Regions from separate parts of the Dehalobacter restrictus DSM 9455 genome, predicted to be linked through region 2. Evidence: riboswitches for the same ligand, from Rfam matches in the RefSeq annotation. Region 2 holds a riboswitch; the other holds the start of a gene.
The links. A riboswitch is a leader RNA that binds a small molecule or an ion and turns the genes downstream of it on or off. The one in region 2 is predicted to bind cyclic di-AMP.
Positions count from the first base shown of each region.

Region 1 (5,020 bases), 1.4 Mb from region 2:
ATTCAGCGGGTTGGCAGTAAACGCTTCAACGATGATGGATATCCGGTCAATCAACCAAGCGAAGTATGTGAGCGAAAATCTAGGGCTCTCCAATATCATTCCTGCTTCCGATCTCAACAAGGATTTTGCTTTTATAGAATCATTTAAAAAACTGCTGCCTGATGTTGGCTTGGAATTGATGGCCGATGAGGGCTGTATCTTTTGTTGCCCGACAAAGAATATTCATTATGCCTTGTTTGGCAAGCAGGAAAACATTCATAAATGCAGCGCTTTATTCCGGGAATTCCCTAAATTCATTTGCGATCAGATTACCTTTAAAAGTCCTGCGATTCAAATGGTGCTGAACCGGATTATTTACCCTTGGGAAATCCCCTATTATGAGAAAGTCGGGGTTAGCAGCATCAAGCTGGTTGGCAGGGATCACCCTAAGCCGGAATTGGTCAATAAGATAAAGGCCTATATGCTTGGCGCTACCGATCCGGAATATGCGCTGAATGAATTCTATAATACTTACAATTCACGTTTTATGAATAAAGTTTTCAATCAGTACGGGACGCTGAAGATGAAGGAAATATTTGAGTTTTTGCCAAAGCTAGATTATTTCATGGAAAAAAAGCCGCAATGCGCCGCCCAATGCGGGGCTACATGCAAGTATTGTTTTCATAAAGCGGAACAAATTGAGCATTATGTTGCGGGGAAAGGGCAGGAAGGTCCATTATCCTGTGCAGTAGGTGGGTGATATGGCAAGAACGTTTTCCAGATTGAAAAAATTGCTGTTTGCCTTTCTTTCACTAAGCATTCTTCATACATCAATAACTCAAGACTTGGTTCTTGACAACAATCATCCGGATCGGCCAAAAGCCAAAGACGGCAAATACTCCAAGGCTTTGGGCCTTAATTTTTCCTTGCAGCCCGAGAAAGCTTTCGCTTGGGTGGAATGGTCCTGGCCCAACTCCGGATGGACTAATTATGGAAATTATGGCGCTTATACCGATGTATACAACAACACTTACGGCAATTATGTAAATTGGAACGCCAACTACTCTAATTCCGGTGCTTGGGAAAACCATACGCAATGGGAAAACCATACCGAAACATGGAGCCAATATTCGAATTGGACTGCTTATTCGAATTACAGCAACTACAGTAACTATAGTAACTATGGCAACTATGGTGATTGGGGCGCTTACAGCAATTATAGCAATTGGAATAATTGGACGCCGCCCCCCTCGGTTGTAGCAAGTGTACAGGCCATCGCATTTCCAAACACCACAATCCAGATTACAGCGACGACTACCGGGGCCACCACTTCCGTTACTGCGACCAATACTTTAAATTCAACAGTAATTCCCTTTACAAATACCGGAGGAAATACGTGGGTGGGATATTTTACGATCCCTGCCGGGACAACTGTTCAGCCGATAACTTTTTATGTTACTGCCAGCAATAGTTCGGGATCAAGCAATGCTGTTGCTATCACAAACGTAAAGCACTTTCAAAATGTAATTACCCGGTAAATGAAAGCATCAATGCTATTTTTTTGCTGTCCGGAATGTTATATAAAGATATCTCTTTCTCCTTTTTCATTTTTATTTGTGCCGCCAGCGGCGCGGCTGAATGGAGGTTACTATGAATATTATGTTAAATAATTACTGCAACTTAAATTGTTCATATTGCTTTGCAAATTGTGATCCGAAGAACAAGGTCGATATTTCCGATGACAATTATGGATATATAATCAATTTCTTTAAGAAGTCGGCGCATATTGATTTAAGGCTGCTCGGGGGGGAACCGACATTGCATCCGAACTTTGAAAAGTGGGTGAATCAAGGAATAGATGATCCATTTTTCCGGAGAATCCAGATTTTCACCAATGCCATCGCTTTAGATAATGCCTTGAGCCGATCCATTGTGGATAACAAGGTTTCATTTTTGATTAATCTTAATGGATCCGATGTAATCGGCGAGCATCTATATAATAAGACAATAGACAATGTAGAAAACCTGGTATTCGAATATCGCAGAAAGAATATCGAACCTCAAGTTACGCTCGGCATTAATATCTTCGAGCCAAATTTTAAATATCAATATATTATTGAGCAAAGCAAAAGACTAAAATTAAAGACCATCCGGTATAGTATTACTGTGCCCTCAGATAACAATCGGAATGGCAGTCTCGAACATTACGCGAGTTTTGTTCCTGCATTAGTTGACTTCTTAGATGATTGCCATAGAAACGGGATTTCTCCTCATGTTGATTGCAATAATCCGCCCAAGTGTATTTTTTCCAATGAGCAGCTTGTGAATTTCATTTACTCAGGTTTCGATCTTATTCACAAGGGAATATGTTCGCCGGTTATGGATATAAGGCCTGACTTGAGCGTCGCTCGATGTTTCGTTTTTGAAGATTATCTAAGGGTAAATATTAAAGATTTTAATACCGTTCAAGATGTCAACGATTTTTTTCTGCTTGAAATTGACAGTAAAAGATATAGCAGTCCTCCGTTTAAGCAATGCCATGGATGCAGGTTCTGGGACGAAAAGAAATGTATCAGTGGTTGTTTAGGTTATAATATCAAGGGAAAATCATCTGCTTGCTATGCCAGATAGCTTTCTGTTCTACAATTCTATCAACCAAATATTAACAGTTTAAATTGACATGTGGGTAGCTTAATGTTATCTTATAAAAGAAAGCTTAATTATTAACTTAATTAAAGAATTTTATAAGGTTAGTTTCGGTTGGAATGGTTATTACCATTTTCAAGAGAAGCGGGCTCTGGGGTGGGAGGCTACCAAATGTTGGTATAGCTATCCACCTTTATTTATTCTTTTTAAGACAACAACAACTGAATATATTTATACGCTGAATCCGTTAGGAACGGGAGACCCAAACAATAGGGGTGAATTCAAAGCGGTTGCTTTGGTAGGGTTAAGCTCTTTCGACCCGAATCCGTCAGCTAATCTCGTAAGCGTTGGAAGAGAAGGTGATTGATATGCTTAATTACACCTTTAGTTAAGGTATATATTTTGGCATACGCTGCAGATACTTCTCTGTAGCTTTTTGTTTTATATACCACAAATATTGAGGATGACAATCTTCAATGAGAATCTGAAGGGGGAATTAAATAATATGCAAAGAAATTTTAGGGATATACCCTTGTATAAAAATGTAACGGAAGAACAATGGCAGGACTGGAAGTGGCAGATTTCCAGCAGAATTACAAGGATTGATCAATTGGAACAAGTAGTCAACCTTACCCAAGATGAGCGTCAGGGAGTGGCGGTAAGTCTAAAAAAATTACGTATGGCAATAACGCCCTACTATTCTACACTTATGGATCCAAATGACGAACATTGCCCGGCAAGAAGACAAGCTATTCCAACGATTCATGAAACCAAAATCTCCAAATTTGACAGTAGTGATCCGCTGCATGAAACAGCCGACGCGCCGGTTCCCGGCCTTACTCACAGATATCCCGATCGCGTACTGTTGCTTATTACTGATCAGTGTTCAATGTACTGTCGTCACTGTACCAGAAGACGATTTGCCGATCAGGAGGATAAGGCGCTTTCCCTGGATAATATCAAACGGGCAATCAATTATATTAAAGCGCATAAAGAAGTCAGGGATGTGCTTTTGTCGGGCGGGGATCCATTGTGTCTCGCTGATGACAAGCTGGAAGCTATTATAAAATCAATTCGGGAAATTAAACATGTGGAGATAATTCGTATAGGTACTAGAACACCTGTCGTCATGCCTCAGAGAATCACTGATAAGCTCTGCACAATGCTGAAAAAATACCATCCTATTTGGCTGAATACGCACTTTAACCACCCCAAAGAACTGACAGCTGAGGCCAGGGAAGCATGCGGAAAATTGGCTGATGCCGGAATACCTCTTGGCAACCAGTCAGTGCTTTTAAAAGGTATTAATGATTGCCCCTATATTATGCGCGATTTGGTGCAAAACCTGGTTAGATCCAGAATCAGACCATATTACCTTTATCAGTGTGACCTTTCAGAAGGAATAGAGCATTTCAGAACTTCGGTTTCCGTGGGGATAGAAATCATAGAAATGCTGCGGGGACATACCTCGGGTCTAGCTATTCCACAGTTTGTTGTGGATGCGCCGGGGGGCGGTGGTAAGATCCCGGTTAATCCGCAATATTTGATTTCATATTCTCCGGAAAAGGTCATTCTTAGAAATTTTGAAGGTGTAATTTGTACGTATACCGAGCCTGAGGATAAAACGCACCAGTGCCAAAAATGCGGCACATGCGGTAAATTCAAGAATAAAGAATACCGTGGATTAGAAAAGTTATACAGAGGTGAACAAGTATGTTTGATCCCAAGCACAAACGTAAGACTCAACAAGAGGGAGGGGTTTCATGAATACAGATCAAGATAACTTCAAGAATCAATATATAAATATTTCAGATATAGACATATACGTAGATTATCGCAATAAAAGGCTTAAAATATTGAGTCATTCTCTTCTGTCTGAGTTGATAATCAAAGAGATTATTGATTATGCCAAAAAAGAAAACCTGGGTAAAATTATCGTGAATTGTCATAAACATCAGATAAATATCTTTGAGGAATGCGGGTTTGTAGCAGAGGGGGTTATCGACGGTTTTTTTCAGGGAGAGGATGCAACTTGTATGTCGCTTTTTCTTGACAAAAGACGCGAAAATTCACTCTATGAGGAGAAAGAAAACAGAATTATTGACTATTGCGTTAAGAATACCAATAGATTTGAGCTGACTAAGAATAAAAATTATACAATGAGGCAGGCCGTGCCGGACGATATTCCCCAGATGATTCAGCTTTTTCAAGCGGTATTTGAAACCTATCCAACACCAATTTTTAGCAGAGAGTATCTTCAAAAAGTCATGCGGGATCATGTTTTGTTTATGGTGGCGGAAGAAGAAAGGAAAATTATCAGTATTGCTTCGGCGGATCTGGACAAACAACACATGAATGCTGAGATAACTGATTGTGCTACTAATCCTAAATATAG
Region 1 covers NZ_CP007033.1:46,300-51,319, reverse strand. Annotated here, with positions in the region: gene DEHRE_RS00265 (U32 family peptidase) at 1-739, shown strand, start outside; gene DEHRE_RS00260 (hypothetical protein) at 741-1,517, shown strand; gene DEHRE_RS00255 (radical SAM protein) at 1,630-2,610, shown strand; sodium ion sensor (DUF1646 type) at 2,738-2,791, shown strand; cyclic di-AMP (ydaO/yuaA leader) riboswitch at 2,852-2,988, shown strand; gene kamA (lysine 2,3-aminomutase) at 3,131-4,408, shown strand; gene ablB (putative beta-lysine N-acetyltransferase) at 4,389-5,020, shown strand, end outside.
Region 1: it holds a riboswitch for cyclic di-AMP, as region 2 does, so the genes downstream of both, kamA (lysine 2,3-aminomutase) here and DEHRE_RS07660 (NlpC/P60 family protein) in region 2, are expected to answer to the same signal.

Region 2 (5,020 bases):
TGAAACTGTTCGGTAAAATTAATCAGTACTTCCAATGGTTGAACAAAGATATTGATGTAAAGCAGGTAAATGACAAGTTCCGTAAGCGTTAGTGATCCACCGGCAATGGACAGGCCGCCGGAGATAATGACGACAATATAAAGCAGCCCGGAAAAGAAGGAATTCCAGGCAAAATAACCTCCCATCATTTTATAGCTGCTGGCTTTGGATGCCAGAAAGTCCTGATTGCTTTTCCGGAATTTCATTTTTTCTGCTTCTTCGTTGGCAAAGGACTTGACCACCCGGATTCCAGCCAGACTATCCTGAAGGCTTGTGTTGACTTTGGCAATTTTGACCCGGTTATCCAAGAAGACCGCTTTCATCTTGAGATTACGCTGAATACTGAAAATCACCATGATTGCTGTGACAGCGAGCAGGATAAGAGTCATTGGCACATTCAGCAGCATCAGCAAAACAAATGACCCGATGATTTTCAGGAAGGAAATAAAGATATTCTCCGGTCCGTGATGCGCCAGTTCGGAAATGTCAAAAAGGTCGTTAACGAGTCTGGACATCAGCTCACCGGTATTGTTCTGGTCGTAGTAAGAGAAAGAAAGCCTTTGAAACTGCGTGAATAAATCCCTGCGCATGTCGGCTTCCATCCGGGCTCCCATGATATGGCCCCAGCAAGTGATAAAATACTGGCAAAAGTAGCGGATTATGTAGAGTGTCAGCAATGCTGCGCCGAAAAAGCCGATGCTGTGCAGGATCACCTCTCTGCCTTGAGTAAAAACATTTTTGTTTAAGTGATTTAGGATTTGAGGGAAGGACAGATCGACGACGGAGACAATCACTGCACAAAGCATATCCGTATAAAACAACAGGCGGTAAGGCTTATAATAACGAACAAAACGGTTCAGGATATTCATGCTGCAGAGCCACACTTTCTAAAAATAAAGCCTGCAAATACTTGCAGGAATCCTACTCTTTTCTCGGAACAGTATAGCATATTTCATTAAAATTAAAAAATCAGGTGGATAAATCCCATTCTATGGAAACAATGAAATTAATATTTCTGTCAGAAATCAAAGGGGAAATGTGCTTTCTATAGAATATTTATGCAAAGTCATTAATAGATGCGCACGAAAAAATAGACAATCATAATGATTTCGGCACCGATCTTGACAGCAGTACCGCCAAGGACACCGAGCAGTGTACCTAAACCAATTTGGATTGTCTTCTTTAATTCCGTACCACGGATCAGTTCGGCTGCAATCGCCCCCAAAAACGGACCGAGAATGATACCAAGCGGTCCAAGAACGATCAAACCCAGAATGGTGCCGATCACTGCGCCCCAGGCTGCCTGCTTGCTTCCGCCGAAGCGTTTCGTTCCGATAGCCGAGGCAAAATAATCCACAAAGAACAGCAGGATTACGACCAGGGCCTGCAGGATGAAAAAGTAGGCATTTAATGTTGCGAAGCCTGTCATGAAGCCATAGACCAGCATGCCTGCATAGATCAAAATGACGCCGGGCAAAACGGGAAGAACAGTTCCAACAATACCCGCAATAAAGAGAACAACCGCAATGATTAAAGCAATCATATCCATTCTTTCTTCCCTCCATTTTCAGATAGGATCATTCATATGTTCTATGATAATAACCAATGAATTTGCTGCTTACCCGTATAAATATACTGGATTGGAAAGAAAAATTCAATTTTTTAATGCAAACAGCTCGGTTATGACAGAGAGTGTCAATCTGGCAATGCCGGTTACGATCAGCTGAGATTAGGAAGAGATTCGCAAATAAAAATGATGCTAAAAGTAAACTATTAGCATCATCGTGTTCGTTTTGATAACTCTTGCCAGCAAAGTTGTTAATATCTGCGGGCACCAAGATAACTGGACGAATGCGCGCTTAGATTGGATACGACAACGCCGGTTGAATAATTAAAGGCGTGCACATATTGTCCTCCGCCAATATAAATACCGACGTGTGAGGCGCCCCGGGCATAGGTCGAGAAAAAGACAAGGTCTCCCGGCTGCAGCTCATCCCTGCCAACCGGGGTACCGGAAGCATACTGCGCGAAAGAGGAATGGGGAAGGGAGACACCGGCCGCAGCGTATACATAGCGGGTAAATCCGGAACAGTCAAACCCGCCGGGGCTTATTCCGCCATAAACATACGGGCATCCGACATAGCCCAGTGCATAATCAACGACATTTGAATAGCTATTGGATCTGGAAGCAACCAGGATCGGCTTGGCAGTCGGGCCTTCGGCAATCACTTCAGTCACAGCGTCCTGGAGAATCGTTTCCTTGACAACCTGCTTTTCCGAATACTTGCCGTTACTCTGGACATAAGAATAGGTTACGGACTTCGATCCGTCACTGCCTGCCGTAATCACTTCTTTTTTACCAAAGCCGAGCTTATAATCCTTCTTGGTGATGGTATCATATTGGATTTTCTGCGTTTCCGTATATTTTCCCTGACAGATGACCGTAAGGGAGTTATGGTCAATCAGAGATTTCAAAACCTGTTCAGGTGATTGAATTTGAGAAAGCCCGGCCGTTGTTTTGGAGGATATGACGTCTTCGGCGATCTTAACGGAAGTCACGACATTATCTTTCGTTGGTTTCACGTAATACGCCTGAAATTCTTTTAAGACCTGATCAATATCTTCCGCGTCCGGCAAAACGGCAATCACAGTACCATTAATGGCGAACTGATAGGCATCGTAGGGTTGATTAATTTTTTCTTCAACATTGTTTGGCCGCAGCGCAGAACGAAGATAATCGGCATTGCTGACGGTGATATTGGTATAGGCCATCTCGTAAGGTTTTTCTTTGGCTGCAGACGCCATAAGTGTATCTGCGGTATTCTGGTTAAAGACGAGTCCAAGTTGTTTCCCGTTGACTGAGACAGCGATGGCATTCATTGGAGCGGCAAGGTAACAGGCAAACGACCCGATTAATATCATAGTAATAAATAAACCACCGAGCAGGCGCGGTGATTTCCATGATATTTTTTTAAGGCAGGCCAAGATAACGCAAATGATCTGCTTAAAATGCATCAAATTTTCACCTTTCTTTGCTTACGAGGTTAGTTGACGGATTCGGACCAAAGGTATAGGCCCTACGCAAAATGCGATTCACCCCAGAAAAAGAAGTTCCCCCGCTCCAGGCTGGCCTGGATTCAGCTCTTTATTTAGTTCATATTATAATACGCAATTTTGTAATATTTCGACACATAATTTAAATATCCTGCCTCGGAACGAAAATTTTATAACGCTGTGCAAAGCTACAACGCCCAAGAGATATAAAGGAAGGACGCCTCAATTTATATTTGAAGCGCCCTTCATAGGCTGTGTTTAGATACATTCCCTTATCACGAAGTCTGTTAGGAATGCTGATTCTATAGATCCACTTTTGGCAGCGTAGCAAAGCCTTTTTCCAGATCAGCATCGGTCGGAATATAGTCTGTCATTGTGCCGGCGTTATAGCTCATATAAGCAGCCATATCAAAATATCCGGTGCCAGTCAGGCCAAACAGGATGGTCTTCTTTTGACCAGTTTCTTTGCACTTGAGCGCTTCATCCATTGCAACCCGCAAAGCATGTGCGGATTCCGGAGCAGGCAGGATGCCTTCACAGCGCGCAAAGGCTGTAGCTGCTTCAAATACCTTGGACTGTTCAACTGCCCGGGCTGTCATATAGCGGTCATTGTACAGTTTGGAAACAATTCCGCTCATACCGTGATACCTGAGGCCTCCGGCATGGTTCGGAGAGGGAATGAACCCTGATCCGAGCGTATACATTTTGATCAGGGGCGTCGTTTTTCCTGTATCTCCAAAATCAAACGCATATTTACCGCGGGTCAGAGAAGGGCAGGAGGCCGGTTCAACACCAATAAACTCGATATTGTTTTTGCCGCGGATCTTGTCACCCATGAAGGGTGCAACCAGACCGCCAAAGTTTGACCCACCGCCGACACAGCCGATGATCATTTCAGGCTCAATGCCGTACTTGTCACAGGCAAGCTTGGTTTCTTCACCGATCACGGACTGGTGCAGCAGGACATGGTCGAGTACGCTGCCAAGTACATAACGGCAGTTTTCGGTTTTGACAGATGTTTCAATCGCTTCCGAAATCGCGCAGCCAAGAGAACCGCCTGTGCCGGGGTTTTCAGCCAGAATCTTCCGGCCGATTTCCGTCGTGTCGGAAGGAGATGGAACGACTTTTCCACCATAGGTTTCAATGACGGCTTTCCGGTAAGGCTTCTGTTCTGCAGACACCTTCACCATATAGACCGTTAATGGAATATTATAAAACGCACAGGCCATCGATAAGGCCGTACCCCATTGTCCTGCACCGGTTTCCGTTGTCAGGGAAGATAGACCCTGTTTTTTGGCATAATAAACCTGGGCAGCTGCAGAGTTTAATTTGTGGGAACCTGAAGTATTCGTGCCTTCAAATTTGAAATAGATTTCTGCTGGTGTATCCAGCAGCTTTTCGAGATTATAGGCTCTCACGAGCGGGGAAGGACGGTACATCCTGTAGTATTCACGAACTTCCTCAGGAATTTCGATATATTCGTCCGTGTTGTTCAGTTCCTGTTCAATCAGTTCGTCACAGAAGATCGGCCGCAGATCATCTGCGGTGCAGGGCTTCATCGTGCCCGGATGAATAAAGGGCGGCGGGAGCTCTTTCATAACAGCTTTTACATTATACCAGTACTTGGGCATCTCTTCTTCAGGTAAATAGATTTTGTAAGGTATGCTTGTCATGGTCTTCATTCCTTTCCAGATTATTATTAACTATCTTTTGATTAATCTTCGTTGAATAAACGAAAATCTATTAAAAAAAAGCCTTGTCCAAACTATCGGACAAAGACTTTGATCTCTGCGGTACCACCCAACTTGCGTTTACACGCCGCTTAAAACGTATGACGGACATACGCTCCATTCATAACGGGCGGAGTTCCCGGCCTGCATACGCTTACATCAATCATTCTTTGTAATCTCTGCACGGCCCTCATGAG
Region 2 covers NZ_CP007033.1:1,592,302-1,597,321, reverse strand. Annotated here, with positions in the region: gene DEHRE_RS07675 (ABC transporter ATP-binding protein) at 1-908, opposite strand, end outside; gene DEHRE_RS07670 (DUF456 domain-containing protein) at 1,109-1,588, opposite strand; gene DEHRE_RS07660 (NlpC/P60 family protein) at 1,858-3,054, opposite strand; cyclic di-AMP (ydaO/yuaA leader) riboswitch at 3,058-3,192, opposite strand; gene DEHRE_RS07655 (TrpB-like pyridoxal phosphate-dependent enzyme) at 3,396-4,766, opposite strand.